4 regions of the Virgibacillus kekensis genome follow, and region 3 is predicted to be linked to each of the others. Evidence: riboswitches for the same ligand, from Rfam matches in the RefSeq annotation. Region 3 holds a riboswitch; each other region holds the start of a gene.

Region 1 (7,683 bases), on a different contig from region 3:
GTTTGTTCTACCAATCTTCCTAACGAATCATATGCAAAATGATCAACTGAGGCCGGTGACGCCATCTCAGTTAATCTGCCTACTGCATCATAGTTATACGTGAAGGATGAATTATCCATATTCATAGATTCCATCTGGCCGTTCGGAGTGTACGTATAATTAATCGTATCCCCTATTGGATTAACTTTCTTTGTCAATTGGCCAGCAGAATCATAATGGAATTCGGTTTGATCACCAAGAGAATTTATTTCGCTGATAGTCTGTCCCTTTAGATCATACTCCCAGGTTCTCGAATTTCCATTTGGATCCGTGAGCTTTGTTAAATTACCCGCTGAATCATATTGGTAACTTGAATTCCCTCCAAGTGGATCAGTTACCGATGATAAACGATTCAGTTTATCATAATTAAAGAGGGTTGCATTTCCAAGTGCATTTATTTCTTTAACTTGATTTCCTGCAGGGTCATATTCAAAGCTGGTCTCGGAACCTCCTGGTGCTTTCACATTTATTAATCTGTTTAAATTATTATACTTGTATTTTGTTTTATAACCGGCTGCGTCAATTTCTGCTATTAGGTTACCTGCCGCATCATAATTATAAGACGTCTCAAATCCAGCTTGATCCTTTGTTTTTGTTAATCGACCCAGCTTATCATATTTGTACTGTATGTCCCTTCCTAATGGATCAGTTTGTTCAACAAGATTGCCTTCTTCATCATAGTTATACGTATAACTATCCCCAAGAGGATTGGTCATTTTAGTAACCTGACCTAACGGATTATAGTTATATTTATAAACTGCTCCTTCAGCATCTTGTTTCTCAGTTAGCCAGCCAAGGTGATTATACTCAAATTGGGTTTTCGCTCCAGCAGGATCAGTAACTGAGGTAGTAAGCCCAATTTTATTGTACGTAAATGCAGTTGTTCTACCAAGAGGATCTACCTCTGCAATCTGATAACCCAAGTCATTATACCTGTACTGCCATTTCCCACCTTCAGGGTCGGTCAATTCAGTTATTTTACCAGCATCGTTATACTGATACTGGGTGATGCCATTACGAGGCCCCACTTCCTTTACTAAACGATTTGCTAAATCGTATTGATAACTAGTTGTCTGTCCCAGTGGATTCGTCACACTAGTTTGATTTCCGGATAAATCGTATGTGTAGCTGTATTTGTATCCGTTTTTATCTACATAGGAATCCAATAGCCCCATAGAATTATAATCGAATATCTCTTTATTTCCAGAGTCGTCCGTTTCTTTCACTACATTGCCTAATGGACCATATTTAAACGATGTTTTTTGTCCAAGAGGATTAGTAGTCGCAACCATACGATTAAGAGCATCGTACTCTTGTACCGTTTTATTGCCTAATGAATCAATAGATTTTACAATCCCATCTTGGTCGTTGTACTCATAAGTGGATGTATTCCCTCGACGGTCTGTTTGTGATAAAACACGGTTCAATGCATCGTACTCGTAGGTAGTGGTTTCTTCGGCGGCATCCTTGATAGATGTTATATTTCCAAGTAAGTCATATTCATATTTCGTAACATAATCTAATGGACTTTTTTCTTTAGCCAGGCGGCCAAGATCGTCATATTCATAGGTAGTAACAGCTCCGTTAGGCTGTTTGACAGATTTGAGCTGTCCTGATTTGTCATATTCATAATCTATAACTGCTTCGAGCGGTTTCTCTACCTGTGATAATCGTCCGAGTTTGTCATATGAATAAGTCGTTGTATGATTCTCACCATCTGTATAGGTAATAAGCTGTCCATTTTTATCATAGGTCATGAAAGTTGTTTCTTCTTCCGGGTTGGTTACGGATAGTATATTTCCATTCTCGTCATAGACATAGTCAGTCACACCATCTCGTGGGTCTATCAAGGAGGTTACCCGACCGGCACCGTCATAATTCCGTTCAATGACTCCTCCATTCGGTCGAACTATATCCGTTAACAGGTTGCGAGGGTTGTATTGGTACTCGGTTACATTCCCTGCTGGATCAGTCTCTTTTGTTAACCGCCCTAGCAAATCATAATCCCACTTAGATATGTTGCCTAATGGGTCAGTTACCGAAGTTTTTCGTCCCATCTTATCGTACTCGAACGAAAAGGTTCCTTTTATCGATGAAACTTCAGAAAGGTGCCCAGTCGTTGCTTCGTATTCATAGCTTGTTAATTGATTTAGTGGATTCTTTTTACTTTCCAACCGCCCGTATTCATCATATTCATAAACAATGCTCTTTCCATCTGGTCGAATCTTTTTCTTTAACTGGTCAATCGCATTATATTTAAATTCAGTAACTTTGTTCATTGGTTCAATAATCTTTGTCTGTCTACCCGCATCGTCGTATTGAAATTTGGTTGTTTTGCCCAATGGATTGGTCAATGCGGTCATCTGGTGAAGATTATTGTATTGGTAAATAATTTTCGAATCATCAGGTCGGATAAATGTATACTTATTTTCAGCATCGTTATATTCCCACTCATATTCATAGCCCATCGGATCTTTATACGTTAAGGGCCTGTTCTGTGTGTCATACGTGTAAGAGCTTTTACCTTGCTCGGGACCTATGATGGTTACAACTCTTCCGGCATCATCATATTGATAGGAAGTTGTTTCCTTCTCGGCGTTTGTAACCGAAGTTAACCACCCATTCGGATTATAGGTATACGTTGTAGCAAACCCATCAGGACTAACCCGTTTTTTTAATTGACCGTTGCTGTAATAAGTAAAAGTCGTGGTCTGGTTGAGCGCATCGGTCATACTGGTTAGTTCGCCATTTTCATAATGATAGCTTGTGGTTGCATTTTCTCGGTTTGTTTCGCTCTTCAACCGCTTGGCATCATCGTACGTAAAGCTCTCAGTTGTACCATCTTCATATGTTTTTGACTTAAGCATTCCTAAATTATTGTAGGAAAATTCAACAGTTTGGCCATTAGGAAGTGTTTCTGTTTTTAATCTGCCATTATCGTAATAGGTATACTTGTGCACCCGATCCGCGGAGTCTTTAACTGCTTTTAACCGATCATTAGCGTAGTACTGGTACGTTGTAGTCCGATTTAGACTATCGGTTACGGTTTCAATCCGCCCCTGGTTGTCATAATCGTAGTCAAAAAATCCATAAGGGCTGTCCACCGTGTCAACGCCGTACTTATTATAGGTATAGCTGGTAGTGCCGATTTTAGATTTCAATGTATGAACGCGGCCGATTTTATCATACGTAAAAGATGTTGCCCCGGCTGGACTAACACTCTTTTTCAGCTGCCCTGTCGGATAGTAATCATATTTGAATACCCTGTCAAGTGAATCTTTGAAGTAATCCAGGTTACCATTTTTATCATAATCATAAATTTCCTCATTCTTTAATGGATCAATGATTTTTTTCAGGCGCCCAGCATTATCATAGCGATACTGATATAAAGTTTGATCCCCGACCTTTTTAGAAAGAAGTCTTCCCTCTTTATCATAAGAAAAATTAATAGTTTTCCCTGATGGAAGCACCTTTTTTTCCAGCCTTCCGAGATTATCAAACTCATAATCTGTTATTTCATTCTCACCGTTTTTAATTTGTGACAGATTCCCGTTTTTATATGAAAATACCATTTTCTTTTTGTTGGCATCTTCAACAGTTTGAATCCGTCCCTCTTCATCGTAGGTGTATTTGGATAAAACACCATTTTCAATTTTTTGATCCACATTTCCAGTCTCATCATTTACCGAAAAAGACGTTCGATTACCCCGGTTGTCTGTAATTAACTCTGGAATATCCCACTTCGGATGATAGCTATAAGAAGTTTTCGTCCCATCAGGAAGCAGCTGTGATGTTTTATTATTTTCATTATTGTATGTAAAAGACAGTGTACCTTCAGGTGAAATCTTTTCGGACAGTAAATCATTCTCATATTTATATGAAGTTTTTTGGCCGAAAGGATTTATCTCCGTTTCGATTTTTTGATCAGTAATCTTAAAAATCCAGCTATCGTTTGCTGCATTCATCAACTTAGTTTCAGTTACATCGCCCGAATCATTTTCTTTATAGCTTAATTTGTAGGCAACACTGTCATCTGGATTGGTTATTTGGGTTACCCGTCCATTAGTATACTGGTAACCAACCTTTTCATTTGCCCCATTCAATATACCCGTGATTCTGTTACCCGAGTATTGATACTCAGTCGTACGACCATCATGGAAAGTAACGGTGGTTAATCGGTCTTGGCTATCATAACCGTAATCTATACTTTCCCCTGTGGAATCAGTGACCTTAGAGATAACATCTCCATTCCATGAGAAATCAATTGTTCTACCAACCGTATCAATTACCTTATCGAGTCGCCCTTTTTTATCATACTGATATCGCATTGTATTACCGTACTGATCTTTTCGGGTGATCATTTTGCCGATACTAAAGTCATAATCACCTGGATTTTCTTCAGCTCGCCACGGAGCGAAGTATCCTTTATATGTTATTTTCGTCCCGTGCGTTCCCGTTACGACATACTCTTCCTTACTAATACGCTTTAATTGATCACCATTTTTAGCTTCTTTAAATTCCCCTGCATCCAGCTCATAGTTGATCAACTTATCGTCATCATAACTGGTCACGTAAGCATCCGGATCTTTTTTCACAAATTGATAGTTTAGGATGTTACCATCACTGCGAGTCTCGGACATATTATAGTTCTCATATATTCTTAATTGAGAATTAAAGTTAAACGTCCATCCACGGCCAAAAGCACCTATCTTATTATTATCACTTGAATAGGTTCGCTTCAGCTTAAAGTTAAACCCAATACCAGGTATATTTAGATCCGTTAAGTCCATCGCTAATTCTCCCGTGGCAATATTGACATTGTCCGGACGGTTTTGTAATGGCTCAGGCTTTTGGGTGCCTGCTTCATTACTGACTGGACCTTTGGGCATAGGTTTTTTCTCCAACGGTTTCGGCATTGTAGGCATTATACTTTCCGCTGGCTTAGGAGCCCCAGGTGATGCTGCCTGATTCGTTGGCAGCAAATCCAATATGGACTGCGGATCCATAAAGCTCTTTTGCATGGATGCTCTCAGAGCCTGTGCTGAACTTTCCACAGGGATTAATACTGAACTAAACAAAAGTGTCAGGACTAAAATAATGTTTAATATTTTCATTAATGCTTCTTTCATCTTGTTCCCCCGTTTCTATCGTCTATTTGATTTGCAATATATTTTGATGAGAAAACCAAAAAGACCTTGCATGCATGCAAAGCCCCGCTAATCTTTCTAGCAACCCGGCGGTCATTACCAAAAGGTATTAGACCCGTAGCTTTGCGTCATCGCCTTTCGACGATTTTGCCCGAATAAATATTAGTTGGTTTATGTATGTAAAATGACCCATAGATGCCTTTTTCAAAATATTGCACTTAATTATTCATCGGTAATTCTATGAAAAAGTTAACCTTTCGGACTATTTTATATCCATATTTTGCTGTTTTTAAGTCTTTTTACCTAGATATATAGTGGATATTTTTTCTTACTAAATTAGTGCTACGGGTGTGCATGAAAATAGGCCAGATAAAAGTTTAATCCCTCTATGTAAATTATTAGTTTTGATAACCTAATAAGAGACACGGTAGATGTTCTACATTTAAATACCAAGTTTCAATAGGAACTTTTTGGCTACTACCACAATCACCATAAAAAAAAAGAGACCCAACAAGTCTCTTTTATTTCACCAATCCAATCATCTTCAGCCCGTACAACAACCCATCGTCGTGAACGTCTTTGGTCACCATTTTGGCCGCGTGTTTAACTATATCAGGCGCGTTTCCCATGGCCACACTATTCTTTACTGCACGAAGCATTTTAATATCATTCAACCCATCGCCGAAAGCATAAACATCATTATTGGATAGGCCTAAATAAGCAACCATTCTCTCAATCCCTGCAGCTTTGGACCCTCCAGATGGAAGAACATCGACGGAGTTTTCATGCCAGCGAATAAAATCTAGCTGTTTGAACCGCTCGCCATATTCCCGGTCATCATCTGGGGAAAAGAGCAGAACTTGGTAGACCGTGCCGCCATCTTTGTAAAACTCAGGGGCGTATTATACAGGTACATCAACCCGCAGTGACTCAATCGCCACTTTCATCCGGTCATCGTTCGTGACATTCGCATACCAGTCGTCCTGGTTTACATACACAAGGGGATGGCCTCGTTCGGCAGCATACGCTTCAAGCTGTTCGAGCACTTCCGTTAACAGTGGATTCTGATAAACTGCCTTACCCTGGTGGACTACGTATTGTCCGTTCAGGCTGACATAAGTATCAATGCCCAGCTCCTCCATGAGAGTTCGAAAGGTGAAAGGAGAACGCCCGGTTGCAATCGCGACTATGTGTCCCTCTTCTTTAAGCCTGGCAACTGCCTCCCTCGTAGAGTCAGGAAGCTTTTTTTCGTCATCAAGCAATGTCCCGTCAATATCAAAGAAAATAAGCTTTTTGTTCATAGTTTCCTCCAATTGGCCATCACGTCAACATGATGGCCAACCTTATTAATTAAAATGTATTCCTTTTTCCATCCAAGCACTTCCTGCCTCAAATAATGATTCTGATACAGTTGGATGTGGGAATACCATGCTTTCAATTTCTTCAACGGTTCCTTCCAGGTGCATGAAGGCTGTCGCTTGGCTGATCATTTCCGTTACATGAGAACCAACCATAACGACACCAAGTATTTCACCGTATTTTTCTTCGGCGATGATTTTCATAAAACCACTTGTTTCGCCAGCCGCGATTGCTTTACCATTTGCCGCGATATCCACTTTCTTTGTTTTCACGCGATACCCCTGTTGTTTTGCCTGTTCCTCGGTGATTCCGACACTGGCAATCTCAGGGAACGTGTAAACACCACGTGGGATAATTGCTTCTTTATTAACTGTTTTACCCAAAATGTGGTCGACAGCTTTAAGTCCTTCATCACTCGCTGCATGTGCCAGCTGAAACCCACCGATCAAATCACCCACAGCGTACACGCCTTCGAGTGAAGTACGCATATTGCCATCGACTTTGACAAAGCGACCGTCGAAATCAACAGGTAGGTCCTCGATGCCAGTCAGATTAGGGGTCCTTCCAACAGCGACAAGAACGCTGTCCGTTTCCAGTGTTTCATTTTCGCCGTTTTTTTCCATTGTCACAAGTGTACGGCCATTTTCAGAAGCAGCAAATTCAGTTATCTTGGCGCTGGTATGGAACGTGATTCCCTTTTTGCCAAGCTCACGTGAAAGATATTCCGATGCATCAGGATCTTCATTGGCCAAAATACGGTCAGCCATTTCGACGACCTCGACTTTGGTATCCAAACTGTTGAAGATACATGCGATCTCAAGTCCAATCACTCCGCCACCGACAATAACCATACTTTATTGCCCAGGTCATCACCAGAAGTGCTGGCCTGTTCAACAATTTCTTTCTCGTATTTTTCATCTTTGTTCTTTCTCGGTTGGTAAGGTTTGTGTAGATACTGAAGTGCGTTTCTTCATCAGTTACAACACCCTCTACATAGACGTCGTCAATCAGTTCCCATTCTTTCGTGTCTTCATTAAGTTAATAGATTTTTACATTATCAATACTCTCTGCTAGAATCCACTTTTGCAATGATGCTAAGGCGATAACGATTGCGTATAACTAATTGGCGGTAGTTGCA
Region 2 (7,683 bases), on a different contig from region 3:
GTAGTTATATTTGTGCTGTTTGAGTTCATGAATGTACATCCAGGCATTCTGATTGGCGTGTTGATATTGATTGCTTTAGCTAGGAAAGATAAATCTCCGGACGAGAAGGGGGATAAGCTGTCATGAAATACTGGCATATTTTTATGGCTTTTTTCATTCCGGGGATTCTCGGATATGGCGGCGGCCCCGCGTCCATTCCGCTTGTTGAAAATGAGGTTGTCCGGCGATATGGATGGATGAGTGTACAGGAATTCAGTGAGATGCTTGCGATAGCCAATTCATTACCAGGTCCGGTTGCAACTAAACTTGCCGGTTATATCGGCTATGCCGAGGGAGGACCAATAGGAGCGGTCATCGGAGTGTTCGCTTCTGTTGCCCCATCGCTATTGCTGATGATTCTCCTTTTAGGGATTCTCTACAAATATAAAAATTCTCCAAAAGTGCATCGGCTGACAATGTATGTCCGGCCGGTAATTGCTATTTTGCTTGGTGTAATGGCTTGGCGTTTTTTCCAGACGTCCTACGAAGGAATAGGGTTATGGCAGGTTCTGCTGATAACCGTTTCAAGTTTTTTACTGATTGAGCGGATGCGTATTCATCCCGCATTTGTAATAGGAATAACATTGATATATGGCGCCGTGTTTTTATGAAAAAGCATTCCTTAGATGGAGTGCTTTTTTTAATGGATAGAAAAAAAGTGTGCTGGGGGCGACAATTTCTTAAAAGTTGATACGGGTCAAGGAAATAGGTCTCCTTACATATGATAATGAAACTAAGAGGGAGGGTCATGATGGAAAACAACGATTATTACGAGGTTGAGCGAATGATCAACGAGGGGCTTGCGGGCGGTTTTCTGGATGGACGATACGGGACGGCACAATATGATTTACCGGAACAGCCGGGAAATAGTGAGGTGAAGGAGTAATGGGTGGTTCATTCGTAGTAGAGGGGTTTAGCTTTATTTTTATCGCTGGGATGGTTTCAATTATATTATCCATATTATTGCGGTCGTTTCTGACTACCTTCATTCAAGTAATTTTGTTGGCAGCTCTATTGATAATAAACAGTGATGGCGGCTTGGTTTATGTAATTGGTGGTTTGGCTCAATTCGCCCTGACCGGATTGATTATTTTCAAATATATCATGGCTATTGAGATGAACTACCAGCTGGTCATGGAAAAAACACATCAGATACCAGTTAATGTTAGTGGGAACGGGGACAGAGGAAGCAGATTCTCATTCTGGCAGACAAAATAGGGCAGGGATGTCTTATGGGGAGATAGATACGAAATTGAAATTGCATATGAGATTGCAGGCCAAATCGCATTATCGGTTTGGTCTTTGTTTTATCTGGATGTCAGAAATGGAGGTAATTGGAACCTCATTCCGTTAAAAGGGAAAAAAGCAGGGGTAGAGAGGGTGAAGTGGATCCTGTATGCAGCGTTATATTGAAAGGTTTCACGCCAACAAAAAAGTCTACTCGTATTTGGTCGAGTAGACTTCTTCCAGTGATTAATTCTTATACGCTGATAATACTTCTGTTACTTTGTCAATCGTGTAGGCACTGCCACCACGGTCTTCGGTACTCTCAACCATCATGGCAAGCAGAATGTCCTGACTGTCACTTGGATATGCGACAAACCATCCATTCTCAGCACCTGACTCCTCACCAGCCTTCTTCAATTCAGCAGTTCCAGTCTTACCGGATATAGGAAAATCAGCTTTTTGTGCACCTTTGGCTGTACCTATTGGGGAGGAGACAACTTTTCGAAGCGCCTCGCGCACAACTTTTGCTTGTTCCGTGGAAATCAGCTGTTCCTGCCAGACCTGGCTTTTTTCTTCATCAGCGAGCAGAACTGGTTTCAGCAGATTCCCATCATTGAGAAATGGTGTAAATGTTGAAGCCAGATGGAGCGCGCTCATTTGTAACTCACCCTGCCCATAACTGGTGTCAGCAAGCAGAACTTCATCATCAAGGGAGCCGCTGTTTGAAATGGTTGATGTTTCGATTGGATAAGTGTACGGAAACTCTTTGCTGAATCCAAATTTCTTTAATCCACTACTATATTTTTCCACACCCATTTCAACAGCTTTTCGTGCGAAAAATATATTATCAGAACGTATCAAGGCATTTGTGACGTCTACTGGTCCGTTGGATTCGGATACACGGCGGACTTCATAGTTGCCCCACCCTTCACCACCGCTCCAAGTAAGACCGTTTATTTCCATACCTTCACCAGGTTTAATAGTGCCATTCCCAAGTCCAATTGCGGCAGTGACAGGTTTAATTGTCGAGCCTGGTGCATAGGTAGCGGTGAAACGGTTCACCAGCGGCTGTTGTGGGTCATTTTGCAGTTTATCCCATTCCGACTGTGAGATGCCGAATAGGAATTGGTTTGGGTCGAACGATGGACTGCTGACAAGCGCCAAGGTTTCACCGGTCTTCGGATGAATTGCTGCGGTCGTACCAGCGTCTCCATCATATGTCGCATAAATCTGTTTCTGTAATTCTGCATCAATTGTCGTAATAATATTTTCACCGTGCTCAACTCGCTTTTCTGCAAGCACAACCGGATCTTGACCTTCTTTTTCCACGGTAATGGCTACACCTTGAGTACCTTTCAACCGGTCTTCAAACAATTGCTCCATTCCTCGCTTACCGATTATATCGTTCGGGCCATACGTACCAGGTTCCTGTTTTTCCAGTTCTTCAGCGGTAATCTTGCCAATATACCCGACGAGATGCCCGGTTGCTTCTCCGTTGGGATAAACCCGGCCGGTTACCGCACGTTGGGAAACGCCATTTATTCCAGCCAGTTGGCTTAATGTTTCTTCGTCATTCTTTGGTACCTTCGCCAGAGGAACGTACAAATTCGGCTTAACCCATCCAGCATTCAGGGCATTGTTGATTTCCTCTACACTCATCCCGAGTAAGTCAGCGATTTTCTGTTTTTGCTCTTCAGGATTAGGCTGGAGCCGTTCAGGTACAACTCCGATTTCTGGAACCTTGTCGTTTATAGCGAGCGGCATCCGATTGCGATCAAGGATTTCTCCGCGCTTCGGTGCTTCAGTATCAATCCTGATTTTTCCTCCGTCTTTTATTTGGGGAAAAATAAAACCGGGATCCCACTTAACAAACCAGTTTTTATTTTCTTCTTCACCCTCCTGGATTAGGGTAGCTTCATAATCAAAGTTAATCGGCCCTGCAATTGTTTCCATTTTCACTTGGAATGGAAACTGTGCCGTCCCTTTTTCCATAGCGGTTTCTATATCTTCTGCCGATAATTTCTTATATGTCACCTTAAGATTTTCAACATTTAAGTCTCCGTATATATTTTTATAGCGGTCAACGAATTCTTCTGTCGGATATTCTTTCTCTGAATTGGTGGTGACCATTTTGTACATTTCGCTGAATTCTTTTTTGTTCCAATGTTTTACATACTGATCAAACCGTTCCTGTGGAGTTACTTCATCCTCGGCACAGGCTGTAATCACAACAAGCAATAGAACAGAAATCAATGCAATTATTTTCTTCATAGTGACCCCCTTAAATGTATCCTTTATTCTCTTTAATAATATCATTTTCCTAATGCAAAAACATGTATAGGTAAAAAGATAAGCCATCCGGAGATGACTTATTCTGCGTTCATATGATTCTTTAGCTCACTTTTAATTCTATTCATTTCTTCATCAGGTACGATATAGTACCAGCCACGGTTGATCATATCGCCGCTCCCGCTGATTTCCATCGTCTCAATATTGTTACGGGTCTGACGGTAATCAGTGAACAATGTCTGCATCTGCTCCATTGTCATGTTTGTCTTCACATTACCACCAAGTACATCCAGAATATCGGTGACCTTGGTGATGCTCGAAAAGCTGGCTGCTTCTGCTACCGCAGCTTTGATAACTTCACGCTGCCGTTCATTCCGTCCCAAATCTCCGCGCGGATCGTTTTTCCGCATCCGCGTGTACTTCAGAGCTTCCTCACCATTCAGGTTAATTTCACCGGCAGGGAAACGCTCACCGCCCTGGGTGAATGCCTGGTCATTTTTAACGGTAACTCCACCCAGTGCGTCGACACCTTGCTTGAATCCTTCCATGTTAACTTTTGAGTAGAAATGGATTGGTAAATCAAGCATCTGTTCAACAGTCTTTACTGTAAGGCTCACATCGCCAAATGCATATGCGTGGTTAATTTTGTCCATTCCTTCACCTGGAATATTCACATACGTATCACGCGGAATACTCAACATTTTCATGGAGTTGGTTTTCGGGTTAAGTGACATCAAAACCATCGTATCTGAACGGCCTTTATCGTTTTTACGCTCATCAACACCAAGTAAAAGTATATTAATAGATTTATTTTCACTGAAGATACTGTTAAGCTCTTTCTGTCGCTCTTCACTGTCATCACCGGGAAGCGGTTCATGCATCACGGCGACTGTATCGCCAACCTGATCATATATAAAATAAATATAGCTGCCGATCGCTAGTACTAATGCTGCAATTATTCCAACAACCCAGTATGGCCATTTTCTTTTCTTCTTGTGCTGTCTTTTTTCTGTTCTTGAATCCACTATTATTCTCCTCTGCTGTTTCCATTACTATAATTATAGCTGACCCCGCCATTATCGTCCATCACTCATTTATGACCGGGAGGGCGGTAATGATGTAACGGTCAGGTGCGTTACCGATATACGAAAAAGGATAGCAGGTTGTCAGGGTGAGAACCTCGTCAGGTGCAGTTGACTTAATTACGGTTCGGTCATCAGCATTGACAATTTCGGTATCGGTAATTTGATAGGTAAAGTCCCCATATGGCATTCTGACTGTCAACGTATCGCCGAGTTTCAGTTCCCCCATTCGGCGGAATACGGTATCGCGGTGTCCAGATAAAACTACCTGATTTTTTTCAAGCGGATAAGCCGTCCCTGCATAATGGCCAACCCCTTTCGCCAGTTCTTCCGGATCAGTTCCTTCAATGATAGGGAGTTCGGCGTTCAGCCTCGGAATATGCAGAATTCCAACTGATTCACCCTCGTCCGGCAGAAAAGGCTCCAACATATGAGACGATTGGAGGGAGGAAGATGTTTCACTTTTTTGATCTGCCAGCCGGATTTTTGCTTCTTCCAGGCTTTTATTTTGCGAATGATCGGTTTTAAACAGTTGGTAGCCGCCAATTCCGATAAAAATAATCCCGGCAATCGTGAGTAATATAGCGACACCTTTCATCCACATCCGCCTCCAGAAAAAGTAATCTAATTAGAATATAGGTTATTTTTAGGAACAAATCAATACATCTATAGAACAAAAGCCCTATATCGCCAAAATGTTTTCTGATAATTACAAAACTAGTTTGCATTTGACAAAACAAGACACCCACAAAATTGAAGTTTTATAGTATAGTAGTCCTAAGAAAAACATGGATCCTCAGAAAAGAGCAAACTTATTGAAAGATAAGGGCGCAAAGTCACAGGTCTAACGCATTGTTGCTATGGCGGCTGGATTACCTGGGAATTAAAATGGGGGACGGGGAAACATGCAGAGTGCTGAACGAAAAGTCGAGCTTGGTAACGATCTGGATTTAGAGTGGGTATTTTTAATGAAAGAGGCGAAAGCAATTGGACTGACAGTTGAGGACATACGGTTGTTTCTGGAGAAAGATGAAAAAAAGTGAAAGAATAATGTAAAAATAATGTGCTTTATATAGAACTATACGCCTTTTTGTGGTATAATTTAATCTGAAAGAAGGTGTATGGCTTGATCGGTGAAAAAATAAAGCAAATACGTAAAGAAAGAAAAATGTCCATATCTGAACTCGCTGAGCGGGCAGGAGTGGCGAAATCATATCTAAGCTCTATAGAACGAAACCTTCAGACAAATCCATCGATCCAGTTTATCGAGAAAATTAGTTCTGTACTGGGAGTATCCGTAAATGACATTATTCAAAAAAATAATGAGAACGATATAGAAGAAAAGTTGGATGGGGAATGGTTGGAGATTGTTCAGGAAGCAATGAGTTCAGGTGTTTCCAAAGAACAGTTTAAAGAGTATCTGGAGTTCAACAAGTGGCGTAATAAACAGGAAAACTAAAAGCCGTGAGCCATAAGCTTGCGGTTTTTTTGTGTGGTTAAAAAATTAGCGGTAAGTGGACTAAATCGAAATACATTTCGCTTTCCACGGTTGTGTAAATATATTTCACTGCTCGGCAAGTTTCATAGATTTATCCATTTACATCTTAAGCAATTATCTTCCGGAAATAATCTTTTTAAAAAAATGTAACAAAGTTCATTGCTGTTTCGTTGTTGTAATAGAGGGGGGAGGAGTTGATTGGAAAAGAAGATTTTTGCCGACTTATTTGAAGAATATCAACTCCCGCTGTACCGATATTTATTGCAAATGAGCCGCAATAAACAAGTTGCCGAGGAATTGCTGCAGGAAACATTCTACAGGGCGATGATTTCCTTAAATGTACAATATGTTAAAGAGCCAAAAGCATGGCTTTTTAAGGTGGCGAGAAATCTTTATATTGATACAAGCCGAAAATCGAAATCGGAAAAACGTATGGTTGAAAGGATAAAGACAGAAAGCACGCAGAACAGTGATATAGGTAACCCGGATGAAAGTCTGGAAAACAAATCAAGACAGGAGCATATCGAGAGCGTATTGGACAGATTGCCTGAACGAATGCGAACAGTGTTGTATTTACGGGAGATACAGGAATTTACATATAAAGAAATCGTGTCGACGACGGGTTTAAGTGATAGCCAGGTGAAGACTACGCTGCACAGGGCAAGGAAAAAATTCCGTTATTACGATGAGCTTTTAAGAGGGAGGTCTATTGATGGACGATGATAAAAATGTATTAGGCGACTGGAATGAAAGTGGGCAGGAAGAATTGGATCAAAAGAGTGCTAAGAAACTTGTATGGCGCACCCGCTTATCCATTACATTAACTGTAATCAAGACGCTCCTGCTTATATTGTTGGTTTATATCGCCTACACGATCCCGGTAAGCATTTTTTATGATTTTAACAAGCAGGCGGGCTTCGACAGACTTGTTTCTACCGTGATAGAGACTCACTATCCCGGGGTTGAAGTGAATAATGCTAGTGGGGGTAGTGATGCAGAAATCAATCCACTGCTGACACAGTCGACAACCTTGAAATTATACCGGGAAATCGGTGATTGGGATGTGGTTATTGGAGAAGTTTCAGCGGAGAAACAACTGTTTGGTGAATTAGATTATTCCCTGCAGCTTGATGAGAAATATTTAAATCAAAGCGGCCTCAAAGGATTTGTTATTCCAAACGAGTTGCTCGGTAGAGGTGAAACATATGTAAAGCCGAATGCAAGTGAGCCTGTTCGTTCCCAGCTGGAAAAAATCGATGGGGGTAATGTAATTCAAGTACAGTTTTCTATCAAGAAGGCAATGTCTCCGAAAGCATTGCTCAAGGAGCTTGATAATTATAATATAAGCGTCCTGAATATGCCTGTGTATGGTGGGGAAATTACTGAAGTGGAAGTGCCATACTCCCAGGCTGGCCAATTCACCTTTGCTTCAACGCTAATTCTTAATCCGGCTACAAGGTATGATGAAAATAATCGGCCGTCTTCATGGATAAGTCCGCTGAGTATGCAAACTATAGAGCGTTCAGTTGATCAGTTCTATGAGAATAT
Region 3 (7,683 bases):
AAAAGTTTTTATGAGCCACAATTGTTACTTTGTTGTGTATGGTAATTCCATTCATAAAAGCAACATGTTCATTGAAGTTATATTTGTTTTTACAGACCTCGTTTTTTTTATTTTTTATTATGATTTCTTCGTTGAATTTAACATTCTCATCAAAGGTACAATCCTCAATATTCCCTTCCTTAAAATCGTCAGGGTTAGTTGCAGTTATATTTAAGGTATAGGATTCCTGGCGGGAAAAGGTAGTTTTAACAGGCAGGCTGACTCCTGATTGGGTTGTAGCGACGAGATCGATGAAAAGCGGCTTTTGATTGGAGACACCGTTGATACAGTTATCGGTTATATAAAGATTAGATTCTCCGTTTTTTATCGTGTAATCCTTAATGGTAAGATTACTGCTTTCGTTAAAACAGAGATCTGTCTCACCTTGATTATACTGATTCCGTAGCTCGCTGATCAATACGTTGGTATTCTGACTCAACGAGATTTGATTGGAAGTTGTTTCTTCACTGTCCAACGACTGAAAGAGAATAGACGACGCCAGTACGATTACGATACCAAATAGCGATATAGATGCAAGTAATTCTACTAACGTTAATCCTTTTTGGTTATAAAAATGTCGAATTGGCATATTATTCACATCCCGAATCGTGCTATAATAGGTAAAAAGTCATATCCAAGGGGTGAAAACGCTTGTTTACCAGATTTCGACAATTAAACAGTGACGGATTTACCCTTATAGAGATTATAGCATCTATTACGATACTTGGGATAGTTGTGATAGCTTTTTTGCCAATATTTCCGCAAATCAGCAGCTGGAATGGAAAAACGAGTGATAATTTAACAGCCAGTAACTTGTTAAGCGAGGTTGCCGAAGATGTAAAGGACATCACGGTAAGTGAACTGTTCCAAGGGGACATTTCTGACTGTCCGGAGTATCAGCCGGATGATGTATTCTTCAGCAATTATCTTGGTGAATATGAAGCCAGGATAAATGTATGTAATGAAAAAGAAGTTAATCTGTATCGGACGAAAATAAATATATATACGCCAGACGGCAGCCTTGTCAGTGAATCTTATACATATATTTCAGGTGATCGCGATGAGTAATTTAAAAAGTGAACGAGGCGCTGTGCTAGTAGTGACTTTAATGGTGATAACCCTCCTGATGCTGTTTATACTGGCACAGTTTTCACAGGTTTCTAATACAACGAAACAGGTGGCCACAATGGAAGAGAATATTGATGCCCAGTTGATTGCCGATATGGGTGTCGAGTATTACTACCAGCTTGTCATGAATTATCATGACAAGCAAAGACCAGTTAGTAGTTTAAAAGATTTCGTCGCTCACTTACCAGAAAACGTGCCTGAAGTGGCTATTGATAATAATCATTCTTTTAAAATAACGCAGCTGCAAACAGAACCGGAAGTAATTACAAATGAGACTGCCACCATCACAATTATATATACGAGTGAAGGCAAGGCATTTCGTGCAGTGGAAACAAAAGAGGGTCAGATTACGATTAATCTAGAACACTAAAAAGGGAATGAGGTGTCACAAATGATTGCAAGAAAACGTCTTGGTGATTTATTGGAAGATGCAGGTTTAGTTACAGCTGAACAGATCAGTGATGCTTTGGAAAACAAAAAAGATGAGCAAAAACTTGGTGACGCATTGCTTGAACGCGGGTATATCACGGAGCGACAGTTAATTGAGGCGTTGGAGTTTCAGCTGGGTATTCCGCATGTATCACTCTATCAGTACCCTATCGAAGAACAAGCACTAGGTTACATTCCCAAAGAACTCGCTCAGAAGAACTACATTATGCCGCTTCAGGTTCGGGATAATACATTGGTCGTGGCAATGAAAGACCCGATGGATTATTACATAATTGATGACCTGGAAATGGCTACCGGTTACAGTATTTCCCCTGCTATTGCAACGAAGGACGACATTCTTTATGCAATTAATAAGTTTTATTTTAAAAAAGAAACTGAAGTAAGAGTGGAATACAGCAATGGAACTGCAGATGACGAGGCACCGGTTATACGATTGCTGGATCAACTCCTGAATACAGGAGTGCAGCTGCGTGCCAGTGATATACATATCGATCCACAGGAATCCAATATAATCGTACGATACCGGATTGACGGCCGTCTGCAGACGGAAAACACTGTTACCAAGCATATGCAGAATTCTTTGGTTGCCCGAATAAAAATTCTCGCCGATATGAATATCACACAGACACGATTACCGCAGGATGGCCGGATTAAGACAGCTATAGCAGGAACCCCGGTGGACCTGAGGATTTCCTCACTTCCAACAATTCATGGTGAAAAAGTCGTCATTCGAATCCTTGACTTAAATAATGCATTGATGCAACTAAGCGAATTGAATTTTTCTCAGGAAAACCATAAGAAGTATCGGCAGCTGATCTCACAGCCGTCTGGGCTTGTCCTACTTACAGGGCCGACCGGTTCTGGGAAAACCTCCACACTTTATGCATCACTGAACTTTTTGAATAAGGAAGCAGACAATATTATTACGGTTGAAGACCCGGTTGAATTTCAGCTAGACGGTATCAACCAGGTACAGGTGAATAGCTCAGTTGGACTTACGTTTGCGAATGGTCTTCGATCGATTTTGCGACAGGACCCCAATATCATAATGGTTGGGGAAATCCGTGATCAGGAAACTGCTGAAATTGCTATTCGTGCATCACTTACCGGCCATCTTGTTTTCAGTACCCTGCATACCAACAGTGCAATTGATACAGTGCCACGTTTGTTTGATATGGGAATAGAGCCTTATCTGGCTGTCTCGGCATTGAACGGAATAGTGGCACAGCGGCTCGTCCGGAAAATCTGCATGGACTGTAGGGAGAAACGGGAACCAACTGAAATGGAGAAAGAAATTTTTGCGCGGAATGGCGTGGAGCCTGAATTTATATATTTTGGTGAAGGATGCAGCAGCTGCCATCAGCGTGGATACCGTAGCCGACTGGCAGTTCATGAAGTACTTGTGATTGATGAAACAATCCGAAGTATGTTGCTGAATAATAGGCCATTAAAAGAAATCAGGGATTATGCCGAAGAACAAGGTATGGCATTTCTTATGGAGGATGGGCTTGAGAAGGTGAGGGCAGGTCTGACAACTATAGAGGAGATCATGCAGGTCTCAATCAGTCTGTAAGGAGAGATTTCTATGAAAGAACAATTTGATAAATGGTTGAGGGAGGCATTTCACCAAAAAGCGTCGGATGTGCATTTAACAATCGGGAAAGCTCCCATCTTCAGGGTTAATGGTCAATTGATTGAACAGCCAGGCGAAAAGCTTGCACCTGACTTCACTAGACAAATTGTAAAGGAAATCATTCCTGAACAGCTTTGGAGTAAGCTTGAAAAAAATCGGGAGCTTGATTTCTCGTATGGGATTAGTGGGTTGTCCAGATTCAGGATAAACACATTTTATCAGCGCGGAGAATTATCGCTCGCAATCCGGATTGTTCCTACCACAATTCCTTCAATGGAGGATTTAGACTTACCTGCCATTACGAGGCAGATTGTTAATTATCAACAGGGACTCGTTTTGGTTACGGGACCGACCGGGAGCGGCAAGAGCACAACGCTTGCCTCGATGATTGACTATATGAATAAGACAATGCGCCGGCATATTATTACACTTGAAGATCCCATTGAATATATCCATAGTCATCAGCACTCTATCATCGACCAGCGGGAGGTTGGATTTGATACAACCAGTTTTGCCGATGGCTTACGGGGGAGTTTGCGTCAGGACCCTGATGTTATTTTGTTGGGAGAAATGCGGGATCTAGAAACGATAGCAACTGCCATTACCGCTGCTGAAACTGGACACCTTGTGCTTGGTACGTTACATACTTCGGATGCAGTCTCGACGATTGAACGCATAATTGATGTGTTTCCACCGGCGCAGCAAACTCAAATTCGTATCCAGTTGGCGACAATACTGAAAGCCGTAGTTTCCCAGCGATTACTGATTACTAAACATAATAAAGGCCGCAATATAGCAACTGAGATTTTAATGAACACGAATGCGGTTAAAAATCTGATTCGCAATGACAAGCTTTATCAAATCCAGAATGTGCTGCAAACATCTAAAGAACAAGGAATGCACACGTTGGAAATGGATTTGAAACGTCTCTTACAACAGGATATAATCACGTATGAAACAGCGTCACCTTTCATGCAGGAAAGAGGCATGTAGGACATGAATTACCAATACAGTGGAAGAAATAATGCTGGACAAAAAATCAGAGGGAAAATTGATGCAGATACCCGGCAGATAGCTCTAAATGAGCTGGAGCAAAAAGGTTTGATTATTGTAGAGCTGACAGAAACGAAACCATGGAACAAAGACATTAATTTATCCCAAAAAGTAAAGGTGAAAGACTTTGTTATTTTCCTTAGGCAGTATGCTACATTAATCCATGCCGGTATCTCAATTTCTGATTCCACTAAAACAATGATCAAGCAAACAGAGAATAAAGTGCTTAAAAAGGCTTTGGTTGATATTGATAAACAGCTCGACCAAGGACAGGCTTTGTCAACTGCAGCAAAGCGGCACCCCAAAGTGTTTCCTGAGCTCCTTGTCAATATGATACGCGCAGGGGAGGCAAGCGGTAAGCTGGATGAAATTCTAAGCGAGATGGCGGACTACTACGAACGAGAGTACCGGAATAAGCAACGAATCGTTTCGGCTTTGATGTATCCGTCAGTGGTAGGCATTGTAACAATGTTACTGAGTATTTTTCTGTTGGTATATATTGTGCCAAGATTTGTTGGTATGTTTAATTCTTTTGGGGAAGAAATACCGCCGTACACAAAATTTGTGCTTAATCTAAGTGAATGGGTCGGTTCGTTCTGGTGGGTGTTGGTTATCGTTGGAATCCTTTGTGTAGCTATCTATAGGTATCTTATCCAAAAAGAGGCTTTCGCTTTTCGGATAGACAGAATTCGAATGAAGTTTCCGTTCCTCGGTATTCTTGTCCATAAGGGTGCACTTGTCCGAATGACACAGACGCTAAGCACGCTTGCCAACAGTTCCGTGCCAATTTTGCAATCAGTAGAAATTACTGAAAAAGTTGTGGGAAACCGTGTTATCCGGGAAGTTTTGATTAAGTCCAGACGTTCTCTGGAGCAGGGCGAATCTCTGACAACGCCAATGATGGGTCACTGGGCTTTTCCAGCACTGGTTGTCCAGATGATACAAATTGGAGAAAAGACAGGAACGCTAGATCAGATGTTAAAGAAAGCTGCTGATTTTTATGAAGAAGAAGTTGAGCAGTTGTCAGCACGGATTAAGACATTGATTGAACCGCTTATGATAATCATCCTGACTGTTCTAGTAGGTGGGATAATAACCGCGGTGGTCATACCGATGTTTTCATTATTTGAAAATATTCAATAATCTTGTAGATATCTATCTATGAATATATTATAATGAAAGTAGGAAAAAAGTAGGATACGGTGAACGTCTGCCTCTATTTGGGCACTTTGGCAGACGGGAGTGAGTAGTGCAACCGGCCGAATACATATAAGGGAGCGGTATTTATGTTAAGAAGTATAAAGAAGCTGGTGAAAAAAGAAAAAGGTTTTACCCTGGTGGAACTACTTGCTGTGATTGCTATTCTTGCTATTATTTTGGCGATTGCGGTACCGGCGGTAGGGAATGTAATCAGTGATTCAGAGACAAAAGCAGAACAGGCGAATGCTGAGTTGTTTGAGAATGCTGCTAGGTTGGCTCATGTTAGTGGCGTAGAATCTGCTAGCGATGAGTATTCTTTAAAAACACTACACGACGAAGGATATTTAGAAGAAATACCAGACGTTCCAGGTACAGATAAACCTTATGATGAATCAAAAAAAGTAAAAGTAACTATTCTGGATAATGGTAGTGCGGAATTTGAATTCATTCAATAATGATAACAACGCCTTGCTTCAATGCTGCAGGGCGTTTTCTTAAAATTTACTATATTTTTATCAAGGAGCAACAACCATGGAAACCCTTCTAACATTCTTTTTCTTCCTCATGGGCCTGATTTTCGGCTCATTCTTCAACGTAGTAGGATTACGCCTTCCAAAAAATATTCCATTTGCAAACGATAGATCAATTTGTCTGAACTGCAAACATCAGCTTACATGGTATGAAAATATCCCGCTTCTCTCCTATGCAATCCAGGGGGCTAAATGCCGACACTGTAAAGCGAGCATCTCATACATATACCCAGCAATCGAACTATTAACCGGCGTTTTATTTGCAATAAGTTATGTTAAAATCGGATTCAATCCTGAGCTGGTTACCGCAATTCTCCTGATGTCCATGCTAATAATTATTTTGGTTACAGATATAAAGTATATGCTTATCCCTAATAAGGTTTTGCTGTTCTTCTTTCCGTTACTCCTCATTATGCGAGTGATCGTTCCCTTTGATCCATGGTGGTCAGCGGCAGCAGGATGTTTAACCGGTGCTCTTGTTATTGCAGTTATTATTCTTATAAGCCGAGGCGGGATGGGCGGCGGAGATATGAAACTATTTGGAGTTATAGGTCTGGTTCTCGGAGTAAAAGAAGTTCTGTTGGCCTTCTTTCTCTCTTGTATGATTGGAGCCATTATTGGAATAGCATTGCTTTCATTAAAAATAATTAGCCGAAAACAGCCGGTCCCCTTTGGTCCCTACATAGTTGTTGGTACGATCATTACATATTTTTACGGTGATTTTTTGATAGATTGGTATTTTAATTTCAGTTAGGCAGGTGACACAATGAACTTTTTAAATCAGGGCAGAGTTAATATCGTGATAACAAACAAGGTCTTAAGATACGCGTATAGTAAGAACCCTTCAACCGAGGGGATTACATCGCATGGGGAGATTACACTACCTGCTGGTACTATTAAGGACGGTACAATTGTGGACAAATCTGCTTTCTATAAAATAATTGAGGATCTTGTCCAAACCCACAAATGGAAACGGAAAAAGCTCCACTTTGCCATTCCGGATGATACCGTCGTAATAAGAAAGGTCCAAATCCCTTCTGCGCTGACCCAGGAGGAGTCTTCGGGGTATATTAGAACACAGCTTGGCAACAGTTTTTATCTGCCATTTGCTAATCCAGCGATCGCTACCGAGTTTCTGGAGGCAAACGGGGAAAGTCGGGATGCATTGCTGTTTGCTTACCCAAAGGATAAACTGCATGCCTTTGAAGTGTCTTTTGAGGATGCGGGATTGAAACCAACAGGCGCCGATCTTACGTCATTATCTGTTTACCGGTATTATTTTAAAAATGCAGTTCAGCCGGGGGAAAATCATGTATTGCTAATTCACTGGAATGAGGATTCCCTTGTGCTAACTGCCTTTCAGCAGCATAAAGCTATTTTTACCCGATATATGAAGGTAGAAACTAGTAAAGAGGAACTGACAGAAGAGTATGCCATGCAGATTATCAGCGAGCATCTTATTGAAATTAACAGGATCATCGATTTTTATCAGTACTCCATAACAAAAGGTGAATCCAGAATTAATCAGTTGTTGCTATCCGGTGATTTCTCTTTCCTAAATGAGGCTAAAGAACAACTTATCGATACTGTTCCGTTACCCGTTTATACATTCAATCATGAAAAGTTCGCAGAAAAATATACCGATGTTCT
Region 4 (7,683 bases), on a different contig from region 3:
CCCTCCTCAAAACAAAAAACATCCAGCCAAGGCTGCATGTCCTTTAATACTATACTTTCTCATATAGGTTTTCTTTCTTTACCCTGTATTTGTGCCAGCGTTTTTCAACAAGGCCTTTATCGACTAGGTTAACAATGTTCCTTTCAATTTTCGGATTGCTGGATACTTCCTCAATTTCGACTGTACGAGGGTATTTCTCGTCCAACTCAACCAGAATGGACATTTCAATCAGGTTCAAATCATACTCTTCTGCAACTTTTAAAATATGTTTCATAGGGCCCCTCACTCTCTCTGTACAATTCACCACTGTTCGTTAAAGTGCTGATTCCCTTAGTTGAATATATTAAACCATACTATTAACTCATTTTTCAATGAGTCTATTTTCCTTTTCTTTCCTGTAAAAGGCATTATACCACTGCTCAAATTTTCCCACGGTAAGGGGCCGGCTGTAAAAATACCCTTGACCATACACTTGTTGTTTCATCAGGAATTCCATTTCCACTGCAGTTTCTACACCCTCTATTACGACTTTGGCTTCTAGATTTTTTCCAATTTGGATGATAGTCTCTAACAATGAACGAACACGCTTATTCTCTAGAGCATCATTTAAAAATGATTTGTCAATTTTCAACTCGTCCACTTCTATATTTTTAATCATACTTAAGGAAGAGAATCCGACCCCAAAGTCATCCAGAGAAATTCCTACGCCAAGACAACGTAATTCGGTGATGTTTTGCTTGGCATCTTCATAGAAAAGAAGAGCTGATTCCGTAATTTCAAGAGTGATCATTTGGGGTTTAACATCTTCCTCAAACAATATTTCCTTAATCCGGTCGACAATAGTCGGGTGCATCAGCTGTTTAGTCGAAAGATTTACGGAAATAGGGAACCCATTCATTCCATTCTTGTTAAAACGTTTCAAATGCTTACAAGCCTCCCGCAGTACCCACTCACCAATTGGGATAATTAGGCCATTATCCTCGGCAATCGGAATAAATTCTTCAGGGGAGATTTTTCCTAAATCACACTCCCAGCGCAACAGTGCTTCGGCACCGGCAAGGCAACCGGTATTTAATCTTATTTGTGGCTGATAGTACACTTCCAGCTCCTCGTTCTCAATCGCTTTATGTAGTCGCGTCTCCAGCAGTGTCCTGCGTTTCATTTGCTTATTCAGTTCATCATTGTAAAATTGATAATTGTTTTTACCGCGTTTTTTAGCAAGATACATAGCGAAATCTGCCATTTCAATCAGACTTTCTGCATCATTACCACTCTCCGGAGCAAGACTTATACCGATACTTGGCGTTGCAAGAATTTCTGTCCCTTCCACCGTATACGGATCATTCATTTCACGGATGATACGCTCAGCAATTTCAATAACCTCATTAACCTCTGCATTCTCTACTAGAACAAGAAATTCATCGCCACCAAGTCTAGATACAATATCCCCCTCACGTAGACACGACTGTAGACGGTTAGCAATCTGCCGCAGTAGGAAATCCCCTGCACGGTGACCAAATGTATCATTAATTCGCTTAAAATTATCAAAGTCAATAAACATTACCGCTAAAGTTGAATGCTTTTCCAAAGCAGTTTGTAAGTAGTTCTGAAACCAGTTTCGGTTTGGAAGGTCAGTTAGCGAATCACGATATGCCATTTTATTCATTTGATCTTTAGCAATTTTGGATGTAGTCACATCAAATATAACGCCGTCAATCTTAGTGAGGACGCCTTTTTTATTAAACACCGGTGTACCACGGTCCTCGACCCACCGGATTTCTCCATCCGCACGGTGAATTCGGTAAACAATAGAAGTCTTTTCCCCTGTCATTTGTTTGTCAATTGCGTTCAATAGGATTGGTAAATCCTCTGGATGGATTTGCTCTTTCCAAAGATCTGGTTTTTTTTCGAATTCTTTGCGAGAAACCCCATAAACCTCGGCATTCCCTTCCGAAACCGTAACTTTTCCAGTAATCAAATCTCGTGTCCAGAAGGTGATGTCATTATTACTGAAAATTTCCCTGATTTTCCTCTCTTTGGATCGGAGTTTCCCTGCTAGATAGCCAATCGAAATTGATGTGATAAATCCAATAGAGTTAACGATCAGTGCCCGGATGATATAAGTAGTGCTGAGGGAAGAAAAGGTTTGAAAATCTACACCGATTCGTACGCCTAATATTAATAAGAGTACAGCGATTCCGCCTACCAATCCTAAATGATAGGAGAACAGGGTCACGGAAATTAAATTAATCACCCAAAAAGTCCCCGTCCGCGGAGTATTGGAAAATAATTCAAAATAGAGCGAGAGGGATAATAATAAAATACTGATTACCCAAACGTGGGCAGGGATTTGCCTGATATGAAATTTTATCATTGTGCGTCACCTTTCTTTTTTTATAAAAAAGGGTGAACCAAAGAAAATAAGGTTCACCCCTAGGGCGTCTTCTCCGGCAGCAGGGCTACCATTGCATAAAATGCATTAGGTCCTTTGCTTTGCGTCCTTACCTTTCGATAAGTTTGCCATTATCGTTCTAGTTATTTTTCACTATAAATGTATTATCGGCAATAAGTAATGAAATTTTAAATAGGTGAAACTTCTAAGGCGCGGAACACATAACAACCCAACGCCTTCTCAATAAAAAAGTGAACCTCAAGAGGTTCACTTTAAAGGGCGATGTTAATCTAGTTTGCCAAATACTTCTGATACTCTACTATAAGTTTGTCCAGTTCCTGACTGCACTTCAATGTGTCTTTACTCGCAATCCCATGCTTGTCGGCTGTCTTAACCAGTTTCTTTCTTTTCATATAAATGACTTCCTGCAAATTAAGCACGTTTTTATCCTGCATACTCACTCTTTCTCCTTAGCTTATTTAGCTATATAATGGTAAAATATTACTGTATTATAGTCCTATAATACTATATTAGTCAATAAAATTAACGACAATAAAACAATAAATAAACAAAAAAATTTCACTCACCATGTTTAACATTCCAACACCCTGGGTATATGCCTACTAACAACACAAAAAAGCACCCGGCTGCCACCGGATGCTATCTCGTAATCTTATTTTAGTGGAAACGCTTGTACCCTGCAAAGTGTTTGCTCCAGTATGAGTTGCTTAGACTGGTCATTTGCACGCCATCAGATGATGCGTGGATGAACTTGTTGTTTCCTACATAGATACCCATATGTGAGATTCCTGCTTTGTAAGTACCTTCGAAGAATACAAGGTCACCTACTTGCGGGTTGCTCACGCTGAATGATTTGGTGTAATATCCAGCTGCTGAAGTACGGTGCAGATCCATACCTGCCTGGTTGTATGCCCAGAAGATGAACCCACTGCAGTCAAATCCTGCTGGAGAGTCGCCACCCCATGCATAGTTAACACCAACTACACTTTTAGCTGAACTTACAAGTTTGCTAACGTTATAGTCTACATTGGACGTTTGTGAGCTTCCGCCAGTTGAACCTGAAAATACGTTAGAAGAAGATCCTCCAACATTCAATTTCTGTCCAACGATAATTAGATCTCCACTCAATCCATTCCAACGCTTAAGGTCTGAAACGCTAACCCCGTGGCGTGAACCAATTCCGGATAGAGTATCCCCTGCGCGTACAGTATAAACACTTGATGATGCTACTTGTTGCTTAGGTGCACTGTAGCTTGAAGATCCACTCTTGGAAACTGTTAATTTATCTCCTGGATAGATTAAATGTGAATTCAAGTTGTTCCAATTCTTTAATTGGGAAAGTGAAATGTTGTGATTGCGGGCTATTTCGCTTAGCGTGTCACCGCTGACAACTGTATAGGTGGCTCCGTTCGATGTGTTAGATGATGTAGTAGTAGAATTAGAGTTTGATGATGTTTCGATAACTTGGTTTGGATATATGATATTGCCCGATAGGCCATTAATAGATTTAAGCTGCGATATACTAGTGTTATATTGTTGAGCGATTCCCCATAATGAGTCTCCACTCTTTACTTTATAGGAGGCTGCTTCTGCTTGTTCGGTACCTACAAAAGCTGATGCGATGACTGCACTTGCTGTTACGGACATAAAAATTTTCTTATTCATATTTTCTCGTGTTCTCCCCTTAAACTTAATATGAACTGAGTATAGCATGGACAAGTATCCCTGAATAGGTGAATAATGGAAATGTAATGATTGTAATATTGGTGTAATATATAGGGGTATTCTGTCTATTAAATTTTCAAAAAAAGCTAATACATTTCCTTTATATGTGTTATAATTTCGGTTATGATGTCGAAATAAATAATATAGCATACATACAGCATGGATCATTACCCAGAAAATTGGAGGTAAGCCTATATGGAAGAAACGATTTCCCTCAAGGAAATATTTGAGGTGATTAAGAAGCGCCTGCTAATGATTATTAGTTTAATAGTTATTGCGGCAGTTATCGCGGCAGTTGTTAGTTACTTCATATTAACGCCTAAATATGAAGTAAGCTCAATGTTTGTGGTTAATCAGCAGCCACAGGATACCGCAACCCAGTACAGTGTAAATGATATCAGGACGAACGTGGAACTTATTAATACTTATAATGTAATTATTAAAAGTCCTAGGATATTGGAGCAGGTAGTGGACGAGTTGGATCTCAGTTATACAGCTGGTCAGCTCAGTAATAAAATCGCCGTTTCCAGTGCTGAAAACTCGCAGGTTGTAACAGTAACAGTCACCGATCCTGACTCGGCACTTGCTGTGGATATTGCCAATTCCACGGTCAACACTTTCCAACAGGAGATTCCGGAACTGTTGAACGTGGACAACGTACATATTCTGTCAGAAGCAGAATTGGACGCGAATCCATCACCAGTCAGCCCGAACCCACCACTGAACATTGCTATTGCTATAGTAGTAGGTGCCATGGCAGGCGTGGGGATTGCATTCCTAATCGAATATCTTGATAACACGATTAAGACGGAAGAAGATATTGAAAAAGAACTTGGTGTACCGGTGCTCGGTGTAATCACCCACGTGTCTGATGAGGATATTCGGAGCGGTCCCTTTCCGGGAACATCACAATCGAGAAGAAGGGGTGGATTAGATGGCGCGCAAAAAAAATCAGTCTAGGAATAATAAGATGCGGCATCTGATTGCCAACCTTAATCCGCGCTCTCCAATCTCGGAGCAGTATAGGACATTGCGGACAAACTTGGAGTTCTCCTCACCCGACGAGGTGCTGCAAACAATGCTTGTAACTTCTTCTGGTCCAAGTGAAGGAAAGTCTATGACAACCGCCAACTTGGCAGTGGTTTATGCACAGCAAGGAAAAAAAGTTCTATTAATCGATGGGGATCTTCGGAAGCCGACCCTTCATTACACTTTCCGACTGGACAACCTAAAAGGGCTTAGTAATGTCTTGGTTGGCGAAACAGCACTTGAGGATATAGTTGTCCCAAGTGAAGTCGATAACCTCGACCTGATTTCATGTGGTCCAATACCACCAAACCCATCCGAATTACTCGCTTCCATGCGGATGAATCAACTGCTGAATGCTACCCGTAGATCATATGACATTATAATATTTGATACTCCCCCGGTGCTTGCAGTTGCGGACGCACAGATTCTAGCAAATATAGTTGATGGTGCACTTCTTGTAGTACGTTCTAAACAAACGGAGAAGGAAGCTGCCAGAAAAGCAATTGAACAACTTCAGACAGCAAAAGCGAAAATATTGGGTACCGTTTTAAACGACCGAAATAAGAAAGAAGCAAACTATTATTACTATTATGGAAAATAATAGACACATTAAATTCCCCCTTTTCCTTTATGTGAAAAGGGGTCTTCTTTTGTCGCAATTTGTCTAAAAAATTCGAAACTATGACTTTTGTAAGTATAAAGTGACTTTTAAATGACGTTAAGTGGTTTCATTCTCGACCCTTGTGTTGGTATACTACATCAATAGGAAATATGACCTACAGGGGGAGCTAGAATGATAGATATCCATAGCCATATATTGCCCGGTCTCGACGACGGAGCGAAAACAGTTACTGAAAGTATTGTAATGGCCCAGGAGGCAGCCGAAGAGGGAATCACCAAAATCGTCGCCACCCCGCATCATAACAATGGTACATATAACAATTTTGGAAATGATATTGCCCAAGCTGTCACAGCATTGAATGGCCAGCTTGAAAAAGAAAACATACCAGTTGAAGTGCTGGAAGGACAGGAGACTCGGATTTACGGAGACCTTCTTAATGATTTGGAAAATGACAAGGTGCTGTCGCTTAACCGGACGAGCGGCTATGTACTTGTGGAATTGCCATCACTGCAGGTTCCCAAGTATACAACACAGCTGTTGTTTGATATGCAGATTGCCGGATATAAGCCGGTTATCGTGCATCCTGAACGTAATCAGGAGCTGCTTGAAAATCCGGACAAGCTTTACCGGATTGTTAAAAATGGCGGACTAACTCAGATAACAGCCGCGAACCTGCTAGGATTACGAGGAAAGAAAATCCAGCGTTTTACCAATCAGCTGATTGACGCGAACCTTACGCATTTTATCGCTTCGGATGCCCACGGGGTAAAAAATAGAAGTTTTCATATGCGGGAAGCGTTCACGTATATCAAGAAAACGTATGGTAACGCTACAGCCTTCAACTTCATGGAGAATAGTGACCTTGCTATCACGGGACAAACCATAAACATTGAGCCACCTGAACGAATCGTATACAGGAAAAAATGGGGAATTTTTCGTTAGATATCCCTAATTAGTAGCCAGTCCCTTCCTTTTTTTGTTATACTTAAATTGAATTTTTAAATAATTTAAACAACATACATCTAGGAAGTGAACAAAATGATTGATATCCACTGTCATATTCTGCCCGGTATTGATGATGGGGCACAAACTTATGGAGATAGCCTCAACATGGCTGCAGCGGCTGCCAGCCAGGGAATTAAGAAAATAATCGCCACGCCCCACCACCGGAATGGCAGCTACCACAATATTAAAAGTGACATTATTGCGCATACAACTGAACTGAACCAGCGACTCAGGGATGAAAACATTCCCGTTGAAGTCCTTCCGGGACAAGAGACAAGGATAAACGGCGATATGGTTCAGGATTTGGAACAAGGTGAATTGCTTCCCCTCAACGAGACAACTAAATATGTTTTCGTCGAATTTCCGCCGGGTCATATACCCCGCTATGCCAGTCAACTCCTGTTTGATTTGCAGGTAGCAGGTTATGTACCGGTTATTGTTCATCCGGAGCGGAACAGAGAAATCGCCGAGAATCCTTCCGTTATATATGAGTTTATTCAGAAAGGTGTGCTCTCGCAGATTACTGCAGCCAGTATATGTGGCAAGTTCGGGAAAAACATTCAGAAACTATCCCATCAGCTGATAGAAGCTAACCTTTCTCATTTCTTAGCCTCGGATGCACATAATACGTCCAGTCGCGGTTTCTGTCTTGCGGAAGCCTACGAGGAACTACAGAAACAACATGGAAGAGAAACCGGTTTTCTTTTCATGGAAAACTGTGAACTCCTTATTAATGGCCGGACTGTTAATCGTGAGGAAGCTCAGCGAATCAAGAAAAAGAAGTTTCTGGGAATTTTTTAGGGGAAATGTCCTAGGGTGTACATTTATTTGCATACCAAATAAGCTACTATAAAAATACAGTAAAGCTGTTCGAACGGTAAAAGGGGTT

Evidence for each region. Region 3 has a riboswitch for cyclic di-GMP ahead of ACFO3D_RS00490 (prepilin-type N-terminal cleavage/methylation domain-containing protein). Riboswitches for the same ligand answer to the same signal wherever they lie in the genome.
Region 1: another riboswitch for cyclic di-GMP. It lies ahead of ACFO3D_RS07035 (RHS repeat-associated core domain-containing protein); the one in region 3 lies ahead of ACFO3D_RS00490 (prepilin-type N-terminal cleavage/methylation domain-containing protein).
Region 2: another riboswitch for cyclic di-GMP. It lies ahead of ACFO3D_RS04900 (anti-repressor SinI family protein); the one in region 3 lies ahead of ACFO3D_RS00490 (prepilin-type N-terminal cleavage/methylation domain-containing protein).
Region 4: another riboswitch for cyclic di-GMP. It lies ahead of ACFO3D_RS06995 (putative bifunctional diguanylate cyclase/phosphodiesterase); the one in region 3 lies ahead of ACFO3D_RS00490 (prepilin-type N-terminal cleavage/methylation domain-containing protein).

The regions. Positions count from the first base shown of each region.
Region 1 is NZ_JBHSFU010000004.1:570,500-578,182, forward strand. Features, by position in the region: gene ACFO3D_RS07035 (RHS repeat-associated core domain-containing protein) at 1-5,168, opposite strand, end outside; cyclic di-GMP riboswitch class I at 5,264-5,348, opposite strand; partial or broken gene ACFO3D_RS07040 (Cof-type HAD-IIB family hydrolase) at 5,708-6,487, opposite strand; gene ACFO3D_RS07045 (FAD-dependent oxidoreductase) at 6,533-7,396, opposite strand.
Region 2 is NZ_JBHSFU010000004.1:97,409-105,091, reverse strand. Features, by position in the region: gene ACFO3D_RS04935 (chromate transporter) at 1-126, shown strand, start outside; gene ACFO3D_RS04930 (chromate transporter) at 123-650, shown strand; gene ACFO3D_RS04925 (hypothetical protein) at 788-925, shown strand; gene ACFO3D_RS04920 (hypothetical protein) at 925-1,257, shown strand; gene ACFO3D_RS04915 (penicillin-binding transpeptidase domain-containing protein) at 1,513-3,537, opposite strand; gene ACFO3D_RS04910 (LCP family glycopolymer transferase) at 3,636-4,580, opposite strand; gene ACFO3D_RS04905 (class D sortase) at 4,642-5,235, opposite strand; cyclic di-GMP riboswitch class I at 5,433-5,517, shown strand; gene ACFO3D_RS04900 (anti-repressor SinI family protein) at 5,543-5,680, shown strand; gene ACFO3D_RS04895 (helix-turn-helix domain-containing protein) at 5,764-6,096, shown strand; gene ACFO3D_RS04890 (RNA polymerase sigma factor) at 6,334-6,858, shown strand; gene ACFO3D_RS04885 (anti sigma factor C-terminal domain-containing protein) at 6,848-7,683, shown strand, end outside.
Region 3 is NZ_JBHSFU010000001.1:98,164-105,846, reverse strand. Features, by position in the region: gene ACFO3D_RS00520 (PilW family protein) at 1-628, opposite strand, end outside; gene ACFO3D_RS00515 (type II secretion system protein) at 691-1,107, shown strand; gene ACFO3D_RS00510 (hypothetical protein) at 1,100-1,537, shown strand; gene ACFO3D_RS00505 (GspE/PulE family protein) at 1,559-3,190, shown strand; gene ACFO3D_RS00500 (type IV pilus twitching motility protein PilT) at 3,203-4,243, shown strand; gene ACFO3D_RS00495 (type II secretion system F family protein) at 4,247-5,446, shown strand; cyclic di-GMP riboswitch class II at 5,490-5,573, shown strand; gene ACFO3D_RS00490 (prepilin-type N-terminal cleavage/methylation domain-containing protein) at 5,590-5,958, shown strand; gene ACFO3D_RS00485 (prepilin peptidase) at 6,035-6,787, shown strand; gene pilM (type IV pilus biogenesis protein PilM) at 6,800-7,683, shown strand, end outside.
Region 4 is NZ_JBHSFU010000004.1:552,237-559,919, reverse strand. Features, by position in the region: gene ACFO3D_RS07000 (hypothetical protein) at 50-274, opposite strand; gene ACFO3D_RS06995 (putative bifunctional diguanylate cyclase/phosphodiesterase) at 362-2,374, opposite strand; cyclic di-GMP riboswitch class I at 2,447-2,532, opposite strand; gene ACFO3D_RS06990 (aspartyl-phosphate phosphatase Spo0E family protein) at 2,683-2,847, opposite strand; gene ACFO3D_RS06985 (C40 family peptidase) at 3,071-4,078, opposite strand; gene ACFO3D_RS06980 (YveK family protein) at 4,334-5,098, shown strand; gene ACFO3D_RS06975 (CpsD/CapB family tyrosine-protein kinase) at 5,073-5,768, shown strand; gene ACFO3D_RS06970 (tyrosine-protein phosphatase) at 5,961-6,731, shown strand; gene ACFO3D_RS06965 (tyrosine-protein phosphatase) at 6,828-7,595, shown strand.